Regions from separate parts of the Faecalibacterium sp. AF28-13AC genome, predicted to be linked through region 1. Evidence: a T-box and tRNA genes for the amino acid it is inferred to sense, from the RefSeq annotation. Region 1 holds a T-box; the other holds one or more tRNA genes.
The links. A T-box is a leader RNA that pairs with one kind of tRNA and senses whether it is charged. The one in region 1 lies ahead of pheS (phenylalanine--tRNA ligase subunit alpha), so its partner is inferred to be a tRNA-Phe.
Positions count from the first base shown of each region.

Region 1 (7,691 bases):
AACGACAACTACGATGTGACCACCCTGACCCTCGCCGGGCCAGAGCTGAGCAAGACCCTTTCGATGGCTGACCTCACCGCCCGCTACGGCGACGACTTCGACGGCTATCTCTGGCCCGTGGCTGCCACGGAGGACGACTTCTATTTCTCCATCAGCTACCGCGGCCCCGGCAGCACCTGGCTGTACGACCTGCTGGACAGCGACGGCGCGGTCGTCCTGGCCGGGCTGGGCAGCTGCGGCGAGTACTCCCGCTACAACAGCAGTGCGCCCCTGCCTGCGGGCGTCTTCGTGGCGCGCAAGGGCTTCGATTACGGCTGGATGGACGTGGAGGGGAACTGGATCTACTGCCAGAGCATCTTCACTTCCACCAGCGACGAGACCAACAACTACTTCTATTGAGGGAGGGTTTCACCATGAAACAGTCTAAAATTTCCCGCCGTTCCTTCCTGCTGGGGCTGGGGGCCGTCTCCACGGCGGCGCTGCTGGCCGCCTGCGGAGAGGCCGCTTCCAGCGCACCGGCATCGAGTGCCGCTTCGTCCGAAGCACCCGCCTCTTCCGCCAGCGAAGTACCCGCAGCGCCCATCCTCACCGAGGACGAGTTTCCCGTCACCGACGGCTCCACGGCCTGCATCCCGCTCATTGCGCAGATCATGGCCGACACCACCGGCATGGAGCTGGAAGCGGCCCAGAGCGCCGTGACCACCAACACCACCGCCTGGGCCTGGCGGAACCTGGGCCTTTACGGCGACACCGAGAACGGCACCCGGCTCATCATCGCCTACGAGGCCCCGGAGTCCGTCAAGGAAGAGCTGAAGGCCGATGGTGCCCTGCTGGACCAGAAAGCCATTGGCCGGGACGCGCTGGTCTTCATCGTGAACGAGGACAACCCCGTCCAGAGCCTGACCCGGCAGCAGCTCCGGGACATCTACGCCGGGAAGATCACCAACTGGAAGGACGTGGGCGGCGAGGATGCCGACATCGTGGCCTTCCAGCGCCGGGAGGACTCCGGCAGCCAGACCCTGTTCCAGAAGCTGCTTATTCAGGGCGGCGAGCTGATGGACGCCCCCACCGCGCTGGCTCCTGCCTTGATGGGCGAACTGGTAGACGACATCGCCGAGTACAACAACGCGGCCAACGCCATCGGCTTCTCGGTCTACTACTACATCTCGGAGATGTATTCCAGGCCCGGCCTGCGGCTGCTGGCCGTGGACGGCGTGACCCCCTTGGCCGACACCATCGCGGACGAGAGCTACCCCCTGTGCAACGAGTTTTATGCCGCAGTCCGGCAGGATTCCGGCCCCGACACCCCGGAGCGCAAGGTCTACGACTGGCTCTCCACCGATGCAGGCCGCGCCTGCATCCAGAAGTCTGGCTATGTGGCCGCCCAATAATTTTTACTCGCGTGTTCCATTCGTTTGACTTCGTTTCCATTCTTTGCTACAATGAAGAAAAGTCTGGCGGTCTCGGCCAGATCTGCCGCAAGACGTGAAGATGCGAAGGAGAACGAACCATGCTCAACCCCCACAACCACCCTGTGGAAAGCCACGGCCGCACCGCGCTGCGCAACTACATCATCCAGGCATCCACCCTGCTGGAGATCACTCTCTCTGGGCTGGTCCTCATCGGCCTGCTGTTCAGCATCGTGCCGCTGCTGAAATGGATGCCCGGCCTGCTGTTCGACGGCAACGATGCAGAGATCCGCACATTTCTGGAACGTGCGCTGGACATCGTCATCGGCATCGAGTTCATCAAGATGCTGGCCAAGCACAGCCCCGGCAGCAGCCTGGAAGTGCTGCTCTACGCCATCGCCCGCCACATGGTGGTCGGCCACGAATCCGCCGTTGAGAACCTGCTCAGCGTGGGTGCCATCGCGCTCATCTTCGTTGTGCGCAAGTTCTTCTTCGTGCCCGCGTTCGGTGCCCACCTGCCGGACGGCAACCCTGCCCCCGACCTGACCCCGAACCAGAGCGGCATCCCTGCCCAGGAGTTCCGCCAGCGTCTGCATGACCGCATCCACGCCGAGGACCTCGACGAAGAAGAGAATGCCCCGGAATATGAGGATGCCAAGTGATTCCTCTCCCCGGAACGCACACAGCCCCCGTGCTTTGGCACGGGGGCTGTTGTTTTGGGCAGCTTGCACAGACGGCCTTTGCCCTGTTCTATTTCTTGTTTTGAATCAGCGGATCTCGATGCCGAGCTTGAACTTCAGGTTGCCCAGCACTTTTTTGACGGTGCGCTCGACCTGTTCGGCAGAGACTTCTGCGCTGGGGTCGGACAGCGTCAGGGAGAACGCCATGCTCTTCTTGCCCGCACCGAGGTTTGCGCCGCGATAGATATCGAACAGCTTCACGTCGGTGATGAGCGGGCTTGCCTTTTTGATGGTCTCCTCGATCTCGCCGCAGGTGACCTGTTCCTCGCAGACGAGGGCCAGGTCGCGCTTGACGGCAGCATAGGGGCTGAGCGGCTGATAGCGCAGCTCGCCGTCCACGCAGCTCATCAGGGCCTCGTAGTCCAGCTCACCGAGGTAGATGTTCTGGCTGTCCTTCTGTTCCTTTGCGATCTCCAGCTCGCCGTTGATCTCATTGGAGAGCTTGCCGAAGACGCCCAGACGCTTGCCGCCGCAGTAGACAGCGGCGCTGATGCCGGGGTGCAGCCAGGGCGCAGTCTCGCGTTCGTAGGTGAAGTGCAGGCCGAAACCGGCTGCCAGTGCCTCCATGGCGCCCTTGACGGTGAAGAAGTCCTCTTCCGGGCCGAAGGCACCGATGCAGAGGGTCTGGCGCTCGTGCGGATGCTCGCAGATGGGCAGTTCCTTGGCCAGATAGACCGGTGCCATCTCGAACAGACGGCCCTCGGCGTTGCCCTTCTTCAGGTTGTCCACGATGACATTCAGCATGGACGGGGTGAGCAGGGTGCGCATGATGGAGAGGTTCTCGCTGATGGGGTTCAGGATGCGGATGGCCTTGCGGGCAGCATCACCGGCGGGGATGTGCAGCATGTCCAGCTCGGCGTTGGAGTAGAAGGCCAGCGTGGATGCCTCATAGAAGCCCTGCGCCGCCAACAGGCGCTTGGTCTTGAGCTGCTGCTTCTGGTCGTAGTTCAGCCCGCCGTTGGTGACGGCAGCGGTGTTCAGGAAGGTGGGCACGATGTGGTCGTAGCCGTACTCACGGATGACCTCCTCGGCCAGGTCGGGGAAGCTCTCTACGTCCTCGCGGTACAGCGGGGCGGAAACATCCCAGCTGCCGTCGGCCTGCACGTCCACAGTGAACTCCAGACGCTGCAGGATGTCGATCATGGTCTGGTCAGGCACCGTGATACCCAGCACACCGCAGATCTTGGCGGGGGTGGTCACGATGTGCCTGCGCTCCAGCGGGCGGCCATCGGTCAGGTCGTATTCCAGCGTGGTGATGTCGCCGCAGTCCAGCTCCTGGATCAGGTGCAGGGCACGGGCGAGGCCCAGTTCGGGCGAGTGGCGGTCCACGCCCTTCTCGTAGCGGGCGGAGGAGTCGCTGTTCTGGCCCAGCGCGCGGCTGGTCTTGCGGACGGAGTCGCGGGCGAAGGTGGCGCACTCAAAGAGCAGGCTGGTGGTGTTCTCATCCATGCCGGAGTTGGCACCGCCCATGATGCCAGCCAGTGCCACCGGCTTTTCTGCATCGCAGATGACGAGGTTGTTGGGGTTCAGGGTGAACTCCTTCTCATCGAGGGTCATGATCTTCTCGCCCTCGTGGGCGCGGCGGACGTCGATGGTGCGGCCCGCGACCTTGTTCAGGTCAAAGGCGTGCATGGGCTGGCCCATCTCCAGCAGGGTGTGGTTGGTGATATCGACCACGTTGCTGATGGAGCGCAGGCCGCACAGGGCCAGATGGCGCTTCATCCAGCGGGGAGACTCACCCATCCGGATGTTGCGGACATAGTGTGCCATGTAGCGGGGGCACAGGTCGGGAGCCTCCACCTGCACAGTGATGGGGGCATCGGCATCGCAGACGGTCTGGTAATCCATGGCGGGCATGTGCAGGGGCTTGCCGAGGATGGCAGAGACCTCCCGTGCGATGCCCAGAACGGACTGGCAGTCCGGGCGGTTGGCGGTGATGGAGATATCGAAGATGTAGTCATCCAGACCGACCACCGGTGCGATGTCGGTGCCGGGGACGCTGTCTTCGGGCAGGATGAGCAGGCCGTAGACCTCCGAACCGGGGAACAGGTCATCGTTCAGGCCCAGCTCCTCGCCGGAGCAGAGCATACCGTTGGACTCAACGCCCTGCATCTTGCGGGCCTTGATCTTGATGCCGCCGGGCAGGGTGGAGCCATCCAGAGCGGCGGGCACACAGTCACCCAGCTTCATGTTGGAGGCACCGGTGCTGATGCGGATGTCGTGGCCGTAGTCGCCGCAGTCCACCACACACTTGGTCAGGTGGGTGCCCTCCTGCTTTTCCATCTCCACGATCTTACCGACGACCACCTTGCTGATGCCTGCATCCAGCGGGATCAGCTCTTCGACCTCAAACCCGCAGGAGAAGAGCTTCTCCTCCAATTCCTGAGCCGTGACGTCGATATCGACAAGTTCTTTTAACCAACTGAAAGGTACTTTCATTGTTTGCTCTCTCCCCTCTTATTCATGGAACTGCTTGAGGAACTCCAGGTTGTTCTCGAACATCAGGCCGATGTTGTTGATGCCGTATTTCAGCATGGCGATACGCTCGATGCCGATGCCAAAGGCGAAGCCGGAGTACTCATCCGGGTCGATGTTGCAGTTCTCCAAAACCTTGCGGTTGACGACGCCGCCACCCAGAACTTCGATCCAGCCGGTGTGCTTGCACAGGGGGCAGCCCTTGCCGTGGCACTCGAAGCAGCTGACATCGACCTCGACGCTGGGCTCGGTGAACGGGAAGTAGGACGGGCGCAGGCGGGTGCGGGTGTCGGCACCGAACAGCTTCTGCACGAAGGTGTTCAGGGCACCCTGCAGATCGCCCAGGGTGATGCCCTTGTCCACGACCAGACCTTCCATCTGGTGGAACATGGGGCTGTGGGTCGCGTCGGAATCGGAACGGAAGACGCGGCCGGGGATAAGCACCTTGATGGGCGGCTTCTGGGAATCCATGGTGCGGATCTGGCCGCCGGAAGTCTGGGTGCGGAGCAGGAACTCATCGGACAGGTAGAAGGTATCCTGCATATCGCGGGCGGGGTGGTCCTTCGGGACGTTCAGGCGGGTGAAGTTGTGGTCGTCGTCCTCGATCTCCGGGGCGTCCGCCACAGCAAAGCCCATGCCGGAGAAGACGTCGATGATCTGGTTGGTGACCAGCGTCAGCGGATGCAGGCCGCCGACCGCGCGGGTCTTGGCGGGCAGGGTGATGTCCACGGTCTCGGCGGCATTGCGGGCGGCCAGCTCGGCTTCCTTCACCTTGGCGGCGGCAGCATCGTAGTCCGCCTGCACCTTGGTCTTCAGTTCGTTGATGATCTTGCCCATGGCGGGACGCTCTTCCGGCGCGACGGAGCGCAGATTCTTCATCAGTGCGGGGATCTTGCCGTTTTTGCTCAGATATTCCTGCCAGAACGTGGCCAGCGTCTCCTTGGAAGAGACCTGACCGAGGCTTTCTTCGGCCTGTTTGGCCAGCTCGTCGATCATTGCTTGCATGGAAATTCTCTCCTTCTCGGTTTTCTTCTTGTTCAGCGGGTAACAAAAAAGCTCCGCCCCGCTCTGCCTTTCGGCAAAGGGGACGAAGCTGTAAACTTTACTCCGCGGTACCACCCGGTTTCCGCTCTTTTTTATAAGGAGCGGCGCTCAAACGCCGTAACGGGGCGCACCGTCCCGCACTAGCAGGCTGTCTTCAGCCGTTCACGCGGGCCGCTCAGGAGCGAACTTCGGTGCACGTCTCTCTCGGAAGCCCTTTCAGCCGGTGAAGCTTCTCTCTTTGCCGGACACACTGCACGTACTTTCTCCGTCGCTGCGTTTTTGCATATCAGGTTTTCATAACCAGAAATCATCTTACCACATTTCGGCGCGGTTTGCAAGCGCAGAAGCGGATTTTGTGGCAATTTTCCGTTTTCGCTTGTGTTTTCCGCCGGGATATGGTATGCTGAGCGCAACGTTTTACTGGAAGGAGGGTGCACCCACATGGGTTGGAACGGCTGCGTTTTCTTCAAAAAAGGAAACCCTTAAGCATTTCCGGCTCGAAGTGCGCCCATTTTTAGGAATCGCCCTCTCCGTCTGCTGCGCAGCCAGCTCCCCCCAAGGGGGAAAAGATGAAGTTTGCGCAATGCCAAAGCCTCTCCTACCAGGAGAGGTGTCACCGAAGGTGACGGAGAGGTTGTACAAAGAGACTCTAAGGATGGGCACTGTTTCATCTTGTAAAAATGAAAGGTGCTTTCCATGAAATCAAACAAAAGATCAACGCTCAACATCAAGCGGCAGCTTGGCTGTATTTATACGGCCGACTTCTTCTCCGGCCTGCGGATCACCGACGCCGTGTGGGTCGCGCTGCTGGCCGCACGGGGGTTCTCCCTGTGGGAGATCGGCCTGGCCGAAAGTGTTTTCCATATCGTCAACCTGCTGTGCGAAGTGCCCAGCGGCATGGTGGCAGATCTTCTGGGCCGCAAAAAAGCCCTTGTGTCCGGCGGTGTGCTGGCCGTCACCTCCAACCTGCTGATGGCGTTTGCACCGAATCTGTTTGCCATCTGCTTCGCAATGGCGCTGAACGCGCTGTACAGTACCCTGTTCTCCGGCACCTTCACGGCCCTTGTCTACGACAGCCTCAAGACGGAAGACCGCGAGGACGAATACCTTCAGATCTCCGCCAACAGTTCCCAGATCTCCATGCTGGCCAGTGCGCTGGGTTCGCTGGCCAGCACGGTCCAGCGGTTCCTCGGCTTTGCAGGCTTTTATCTGCTCAGCGCCCTGTTCGAGGGCGTCTCCACCCTCGCCTGCCGATGGATGAACGAACCCATCGTCACGGCAGCGCAGGCCAACCGGGCCCGGCAGCCCCTGCACGACCTGCCCGGTCAATTCATCCAGCTCGTGCAGGACAGTCTGCATGTTCTGCGCACCTGCCCGCTGGCCGCGAAGCTCATCGTATCCAGTGCGATCATCTCGGTGCCCTGCTACCTGACCAAGATGTTTTTGCAGCAGCGTCTCATTGAGCTGGGCTGGCCCACCGAAGCGCTGTTCCTTCCCCTGCTGCTGGGCGGCATCGCCTGCGTCCTCGGCACCGAGGCCGGACGCCGGGTCCGGTTCCGCTCCATGCGGCGGTTCTACGCCGTCTGTGCCCTGCTCTGCGGTGCGGGCACCCTTCTGGTGGGCACCGCGCCTGCCTGGGGCGGCATCTTCGGCATGATGCTGGTGCAAGGCGTTTTGCAGGTCTACCTCCTGCATGAGATCCAACAGCTCAACGACGCCATCCCCAGCGACCAGCGCGCCACCCTCATCAGCGTGGACAGCATGGCCTACAGTCTGCTCATGATCCCCGCCAGCCCCCTCGTCGGTGCGGTCGGCGACGCCTTCGGTCAGGCGGGTGCCGGTCTCGCCCTTCTCGGCGGCCTTGTCGCAGTGAGCGGACTGGTGCTTCTGGGGCCGAAGAAGCAATAAGAGAGTGAGAGCAAGAACAAGGACCCGACACTTCCGGTGCCGGGCCCTTGTTTTTGCTGTGTATTCTTATTTTGCGATCAGCTCTTCCGCCAGCTGCTCCATCTGTGCCTCCGAT
Region 1 covers NZ_QUFG01000004.1:16,787-24,477, reverse strand. Annotated here, with positions in the region: gene DWY95_RS06265 (DUF5046 domain-containing protein) at 1-399, shown strand, start outside; gene DWY95_RS06260 (substrate-binding domain-containing protein) at 414-1,391, shown strand; gene DWY95_RS06255 (transporter) at 1,511-2,071, shown strand; gene pheT (phenylalanine--tRNA ligase subunit beta) at 2,177-4,588, opposite strand; gene pheS (phenylalanine--tRNA ligase subunit alpha) at 4,607-5,629, opposite strand; T-box leader at 5,705-5,949, opposite strand; gene DWY95_RS06240 (MFS transporter) at 6,365-7,576, shown strand; gene DWY95_RS06235 (MBL fold metallo-hydrolase) at 7,643-7,691, opposite strand, start outside.

Region 2 (7,691 bases), on a different contig from region 1:
AGGTAAAATAGAAACGTTGTGGATCTCAGTTCATCGCACCGGCCTTTTCGAACATCTGCTCGACCTGCGCGGCCAGAAGTGCGTGGTCTGGTGCGGTGAGGCGCGGGTCTTCGGCCAGCAGGGTGGCAGCTTCGCTCTGCGCGGCGTGGAGGGTGCGGGTGTCGTTCATCAGATCGGCGATCTGGAGGGTGGGCAGGCCGTGCTGGCGGCTCCCGAAGAAGTCGCCGGGGCCGCGCGTTTCCAGATCGTACTGTGCCACGGCGAAGCCGTCTGCCGTGGAGCAGAGGAATTTGAGCCGCTTCTGGACCGGCTCGCTCGTGTTGTCGCTGACGAGGAAGCACCAGCTCTCCGCCGCACCGCGGCCCACCCGGCCGCGCAGCTGGTGCAAAGCGCTCAGGCCGTAGCGCTCGGCGTTCTCGATGACCATGACCGTTGCGTTCGGCACATCCACGCCGACTTCGATGACGGTGGTGGAGACCAGCGCGTCCAGCTGCCCGGCCTTGAAGTCCTCCATGACGGCGGCTTTTTCCTTTGGCTTGAGCTTGCCGTGCATCAGGCCGACCCGGCGGTCGGGCAGCAACGCCTTGGCGATGTCTTCATAGTAGGTCTTCACGGCGTTCAGCCCGCCGTCGGGGGTGTCCTCGATGGCGGGGCAGACGATATACACCTGCCGCCCGGCGTTGATCTCCCGGTCAAGGAAGCCGTAGAGGTCCCGCCGCTTCTTCCCGGTGATGCACCGGGTCTTGACCGGCTTGCGGCCCGGCGGCAGTTCGTCGAGGATCGAGATGTCGAGGTCGCCGTAGAGGAGCAGCCCCAGTGTGCGGGGGATGGGCGTGGCGCTCATGACCAGCAGGTGGGGGTTCTCGGCTTTTTCGGCCAGCAGGCCCCGCTGCCGCACCCCGAAGCGGTGCTGTTCGTCCACCACGGCCAGACCCAGCCGGGCAAAGGCGACCCCCTCGCTGAGGATGGCGTGGGTGCCCACCACGAGGTCGGCTTCGTCGTTCCGGATGGCGGCCAGCGTGGTGCGGCGGGCGGCGGCTTTCATGCCGCCGGTCAGCAGGGCGACCCGCATCCCGAACGGGGCCAGCATCCGGTTCAGGTTCTCGGCATGCTGGGAAGCCAAAATCTCGGTGGGGGCCAGCAGTGCTGCCTGATAGCCGCTGCGGATGCAGGCCCAGATGGCGGCTGCCGCCACCAGCGTTTTTCCGCTGCCCACATCGCCCTGCAGCAGGCGGTTCATGGACTGCCCGCCCGCCATGTCGGTCAGGATCTCCGTCACAGCCCGCCGCTGGGCCCCGGTGGGGGCGAAGAGCAGCGCGTCCCAGAACGGCTGCGGGTCGAGAAGCTGCATCGGTGCCCCGGTGGCGGCGCTGCCCCGGTTCTTCATCCGGCCGATGCCCAGCTGCAAAATGAGAAGTTCTTCGTAGATGAGCCGCCGCCGGGCCGCAAAGGCGGCTTCCTCGCTCTCCGGGCAGTGGATGGCCCGCACAGCCTCTGCCTTGGAGAGCAGGCGGTATTTCTGGCGCATCTCCGGCGGCAGCGGGTCGGGCAGAAGCTCGGCATGGGGGAGCAGCTGGCGGACACACCGGGCGATGACGCTGCTCGAAAGCCCATCGGTCTGTGGGTAGACGGCCTCGAAGGGGGCGGCGGTGATCTGCGCCTCGGTGCGCACCTGCGGGTTGACCATCTGGCGGCGGAGCATCCCGCCGGTCACGATGCCCTGAAAATAATATGCCTGCCCCAGTTCCAGCTTCTGGGCGGCGTAGGGGTTATTGAACCAGGTGATCTCCAGGCTGGAAACATCGTCCCCTGCCGTGATCCGCTCCATCCGCCGCCCGCCGGGCAGGATGCGCCCGCCGGGCTTGGCGAACACCTCGGCCTTCACGACGCACTCGGTGTCGCAAGGTGCCTCGGCAATGGAGTAGGGCTTTGAAAAATCCATATATCTGCGCGGATAGTGGCAGAGCAGGTCCGCCAGCGTCACGATGCCCAGCTTCTCGAACCGCTCGGCGGTCTTGGGGCCGACGCCTTTCAGATACCGCACCGGCGTATCGGGGGTCAGGGTGGTGTGGGTCTCGGTGGTTTGAGCGGGCATGGCATACGCTCCTTTCTGCACAGGATACCGCTATTGTAACACGGGGAAGGGGAGGATGCAACAAAACAAAAAGATTCCCGAACGCTTTCACGTTCGGGAATCTTTTGGAGGTGACGACCAGATTTGAACTGGTGGATGAGGGTTTTGCAGACCCTTGCCTTACCACTTGGCCACGTCACCATATTGGAGTGAATATTTCCACTCCATTTGGAGCGGCCGACGAGGCTCGAACTCGCTACCTCCACCTTGGCAAGGTGGCGCTCTACCAGATGAGCTACGGCCGCATATTCGGTGCATTTATCCCTGCACCATTAGGATGAGCGACCCGGATCGGGCTCGAACCGACGACCCCCAGCGTGACAGGCTGGTGCTCTAACCAACTGAGCTACCGGGCCATATTGGAGCGGATAATTCCACTCCGTTATGGAGCGGCCGACGAGGCTCGAACTCGCTACCTCCACCTTGGCAAGGTGGCGCTCTACCAGATGAGCTACGGCCGCATATTCGGAAGAACAGATCTCTGTTCTTCTGAAAGGTGGTGCCTCCGATCGGAATCGAACCAATGACACGGGGATTTTCAGTCCCCTGCTCTACCGACTGAGCTACAGAGGCGCACCGGACGATGATTATTATACCCGAAATTCTGGATTTGTAAAGAGGAAAATGCAAATTTTTTCGAAAAAAATCAGACTTTTCTTGAAAAATGCGTCCGGACGATAAATAATAGAAGTGGATTTTTGATGCTTTCCGGCCGGGCCGGGCCGACGGCGGGGGACGAAACGCAAAATTGACATTGACAACAACCTATGGTTTAATAGAAAACTAGAAAACGATTCGGCCGGCAAAGGGTACGGGGCGTATCCGTGCAGACCGGGAGGGTGAACATGGCAAGAAAACAGGAATACGGTAACGAGAGCATTACTTCATTAAAGGGTGCGGACCGCGTCCGCAAGCGCCCGGCGGTCATCTTTGGCTCGGACGGTGTGGAGGGCTGCGCCCATTCGATCTTTGAGATCGTCTCCAACTCCATCGACGAGGCCCGCGACGGCCACGGCGACACCATCAACGTGACCCGCTGCAAGGACGGCAGCGTCATCGTCGAGGACTTTGGCCGCGGCATGCCCGTGGACTGGAACAACGGCGAGGGCCGCTACAACTGGGAGCTGCTGTTCTGCGAGATGTATGCAGGCGGCAAATACGGCGAGGGCGAGGACAACTACGAGTTCAGCCTGGGCCTGAACGGTCTGGGCCTGTGCGCCACCCAGTATTCGTCTGCCTGGATGACGGCCGACATCTACCGCGACGGCTATCATTATCATCTGGACTTCAAAAAGGGCGAGAACGTCGGCGGCCTGCAAAAGGAACCTTATAAGGGCCGCCGCACCGGAAGCATCATCCACTGGAAGCCGGACGACGAGGTCTTCACCGACATCGACGTGCCCGGCAGCTATTACAAGGATGTGCTGCGCCGTCAGGCCGTCGTCAACGCGGGGCTGACCCTGAACTTCACCGACGAAAAGGAGAAGGACCCCGCCACCGGCAAGGCCTGGAAGGAGAGCTGGTGCTACGAGCACGGCATCGCCGACTACGTGGCCGAGACGGCGGGCGAGGACACCCTGACCCCGGTGTTCAGCTGCGAGAGCGAGGCCACCGGCCGCGACCGCGAGGACCAGCCGGAATATAAGGTGAAGATGAGCGCGGCCTTCTGCTTCTCCAATAAGGTGCAGCTGCTGGAATATTACCACAACTCCTCCTGGCTGGAGCACGGCGGCAGCCCCGAACACGCGGTGCGCACGGCCTTCGTCTACCAGATCAACAAGTACCTGAAGGACAAGAATCTTTATAAGAAGGGCGAGAGCGCCATCAGCTTTCAGGATGTGCAGGACTGCCTGGTCTATGTCTCGTCCAGCTTCTCCACCCGCACCAGCTACGAGAACCAGACCAAGAAGGCCATCACCAACAAATTCGTCTCGCAGGCGATGACGGATTTTTTGAAGCACTATCTGGAAGTCTACTTCCTCGAAAAGCCGGAGGAAGCCCAGAAGATCTGCCAGCAGGTCCTGGTCAACAAGCAGAGCCGGGAACACGCCGAAAAGACGCGCCAGAGCATCAAAAAGACGCTCTCCACCCAGATCGACCTCGCCAACCGGGTGCAGAAGTTCGTGGACTGCCGCACCAAGGATGCTTCCCGCCGCGAGCTGTATATCGTCGAGGGCGATTCGGCTATGGGTGCCGTCAAGCAGAGCCGCGACAGCGAGTATCAGGCCATCATGCCCATCCGCGGCAAGATCCTGAACTGCCTCAAGGCCGACTATGCCCGCATCTTCAAGTCGGACATCATCGTGGACCTCATCAAGGTGATGGGCTGCGGCGTCGAGCTGGGCGGCAAGCACAACAAGGAGCTGGCGACCTTCAATCTGGACAATCTGCGGTACAACAAGATCGTCATCTGTACCGATGCCGATGTGGACGGCTACCAGATCCGCACCCTGGTGCTGACCATGCTCTACCGCCTGACGCCCACCCTCATCAACGAGGGCTATGTCTACATCGCGGAGTCGCCGCTGTACGAGATCACCACCAAAGACCGCACCTATTTCGCTTACACCGAGCCGGAGAAGGCGGCGTTCCTGAAGGAGATCGGCGAGAAGAAATACACCATCCAGCGCTCGAAAGGTCTGGGTGAGAACGACCCGGAGATGATGTGGCTGACCACCATGAACCCGGAGAGCCGCCGCCTCATCAAGGTGCTGCCCACCGATGTGGAGGAGACCGCCCGCGTGTTCGACCTGCTGCTGGGCGACAACCTCGCCGGACGCAAGGAGCACATCGCAGAGCACGGCGCAGAGTATCTGGACGATCTGGATGTGTCTTGACCTCTCCGTCCATGCTGCGCAGTGCCGCTGCTCCTGACAGGAGAGCTGTCGAGCGTGAGCGAGACTGAGAGGTTTATTTAGAGGATAAAAGAAGAATGGCAAAACGAACAACAAAGAAAACACTCAAGCCGGTCCGCCCGCAGCTGGGCGACGGCGTTGAGATCCTGAATGCGGGCAGTGTGCTGGAAGACCCCATCACCCGCACGCTGGAGACCAACTATATGCCCTATGCGATGAGCGTCATCGTCTCCCGCGCTCTGCCGGAGATCGACGGCTTCAAACCCGCCCACCGCAAACTGCTGTACACGATGTACGGCATGGGCCTGCTCAAGGGGGCCCGCACCAAATCCGCCAACATCGTGGGCAGCACCATGCACCTGAACCCCCACGGCGATGCGGCCATCTACGACACCATGGTCCGCATGGGCCGGGGCAACGAGAGCCTGCTGGTGCCCTATGTGGACAGCAAAGGCAACTTCGGCAAGGCCTACAGCCGGGATATGTCCTGTGCAGCGGCCCGTTACACCGAGGCCAAGCTCGAAGGCGTCTGCGAGGAGCTGTTCCGGGACATCGACCGGGAGACGGTCGATTTCGTCCCCAACTACGACGGCACTACCACCGAGCCGACCCTTCTGCCGGTCACGTTCCCCACCATCCTGGCCAACAACACACTGGGCATTGCCGTCGGCATGGCCTGCAACATCTGCTCGTTCAATCTGGTCGAGCTGTGCAACACCACCATCGCCCTGATGAAGGACCCCCGGCATGACATCTCCACCACGATGCCGGCCCCGGATTTCGTGGGCGGCGGCCAGATCTTGTACGACGAAGCCCAGATGCGGGAGATCTACGAGAACGGCCGCGGCAGCGTCCGGGTCCGTGCCCGTTATAATGTGGTGCCCGGCGAGAACATGCTGGAGATCACCCAGATCCCGCCTACCACGACGGTGGAAGCCATCATGGACAAGATCGCCGAGCTGGTCAAGGCCGGAAAGATCAAAGAGATCAGCGACATGCGCGATGAGACCGACCTGAACGGCCTCAAGCTGACCCTCGACCTCAAGCGCGGCGTGGACGCCGAAAAGCTGATGGCCAAGCTGTTCAAGACCACCCCGCTGGAAGACAGCTTCAGCGCCAACTTCAACATTCTGGTCTCCGGTCAGCCGAAGGTCATGGGTGTGCGGGAAATTTTGAATGAGTGGACGGCGTTCCGGATGGAATGCGTCCGCCGCCGTACCTTCTTCGACCTTCACGGCAAGGAAAAGCGCCTGCATCTGCTTCAGGGTCTGGCCGCCATCCTGCTGGACATCGACAAGGCCATCCACATCATCCGCACCACCGAGGAGGAGACCGAGGTCGTGCCCAACCTGATGATCGGCTTCGGCATCGACGAGGTGCAGGCCGACTATGTGGCCGAGATCAAGCTGCGCCACCTGAACCGGGAGTACATCCTCAAGCGCACCGGGGAGATCGAGCAGCTGGAGAAGGACATCGCCGACCTGAACGACATTCTGGCAAAGCCCGCCCGCATCCGGAAGATCATCATCAAAGAGCTGACGGATGTTGCCAAAAAGTACGCCCAGCCCCGCCGCAGCGAAATCCTGTACGATCTGCCGGAGGAGGAGAGCGGCACCGAGGAAGAGGTCATCCCGGATTATCCGGTCACCGTCTTCTTCACCCGCGAGGGTTACCTGAAAAAGATCCCGCCCCAGAGCCTGCGCACCGCCGGTGCCCACAAGCTCAAGGAGGGCGACGAGATCATCCAGCAGGTGGAGACCCGCAACAACGTGGAGGCGCTCTTCTTCACCGACCGGCAGCAGGTGTACAAGGTGCGCCTGAACGAACTGGAAGACGGAAAAGTGGCGCAGATGGGCATTTTTATTCCGGGCCGTCTGGGCATGGACGAGGGCGAGAACGTTCTGGCCATGGTCATCACGAGCGATTATTCCGGCTTCATGCTCTTCTTCTTTGCGAGCGGCAAGTGCGCCAAGATCCCGCTGAACTCCTATGCCACCAAGCTGAACCGCCGCAAGCTGCTCAAGGCCTACTGCGACAAGGAAACGCTGGCGAAGATGGTCTTCCTGCCCGAAGAGACGGAGCTTGCCATCCGCACCAGCGCGGGCCGGATGCTGCTGGTGGGCACAGCGCAGATCAGCGCCAAGGCCACCCGCGACAGTCAGGGCGTGGCGGTCGTCACCCTGAAGAAGAACCAGCACATCGCGTCGGTCGTTCCGGCGGAGACGCTGGAACTGGCCAACCCCCACCGCTACCGCGTCCGCAGCCTGCCCGCCACCGGTGCCCTCATCCGCACCGAGGACGAAGGCGAGCAGCTGACGCTTCTGTAAAGGAGACGACACTATGCAAAACATCGACCTGATCTGTGTGGGCAAGCTCAATGCAAAATACTTTGCAGAGGGCGTGGCCGAGTACCAGAAGCGTCTGGCGGCCTTTGCGTCCTTCCGGATCATCGAGCTGCCGGAAGAAAAGATCGAGGAGAAGAACGCCTCCGATGCGGTGGTGAAAAAGGCGCTGGAAAAGGAAGGAAAAGCCATCCTCTCCAACGTCCGCAAAGGTGCAGCCATCGTGGCCCTGTGCATCGAGGGGAAACAGATCTCCTCGGAGGAGCTGGCCTGCTTCCTGGCCGACCGCGCAGGCAGCGGGGCAGGGGATGTGGCCTTCGTCATCGGCTCGTCCCACGGGCTGGCCGATGAGGTCAAGCG
Region 2 covers NZ_QUFG01000001.1:105,363-113,053, forward strand. Annotated here, with positions in the region: gene recG (ATP-dependent DNA helicase RecG) at 26-2,095, opposite strand; tRNA gene DWY95_RS00545 (tRNA-Cys) at 2,201-2,275, opposite strand; tRNA gene DWY95_RS00550 (tRNA-Gly) at 2,304-2,379, opposite strand; tRNA gene DWY95_RS00555 (tRNA-Asp) at 2,417-2,490, opposite strand; tRNA gene DWY95_RS00560 (tRNA-Gly) at 2,520-2,595, opposite strand; tRNA gene DWY95_RS00565 (tRNA-Phe) at 2,632-2,707, opposite strand; gene DWY95_RS00570 (toprim domain-containing protein) at 2,980-4,971, shown strand; gene DWY95_RS00575 (DNA gyrase subunit A) at 5,067-7,316, shown strand; gene rlmH (23S rRNA (pseudouridine(1915)-N(3))-methyltransferase RlmH) at 7,330-7,691, shown strand, end outside.
Region 2: it has a tRNA-Phe gene. The T-box ahead of pheS (phenylalanine--tRNA ligase subunit alpha) is inferred to sense a tRNA for this amino acid. The anticodon was not compared.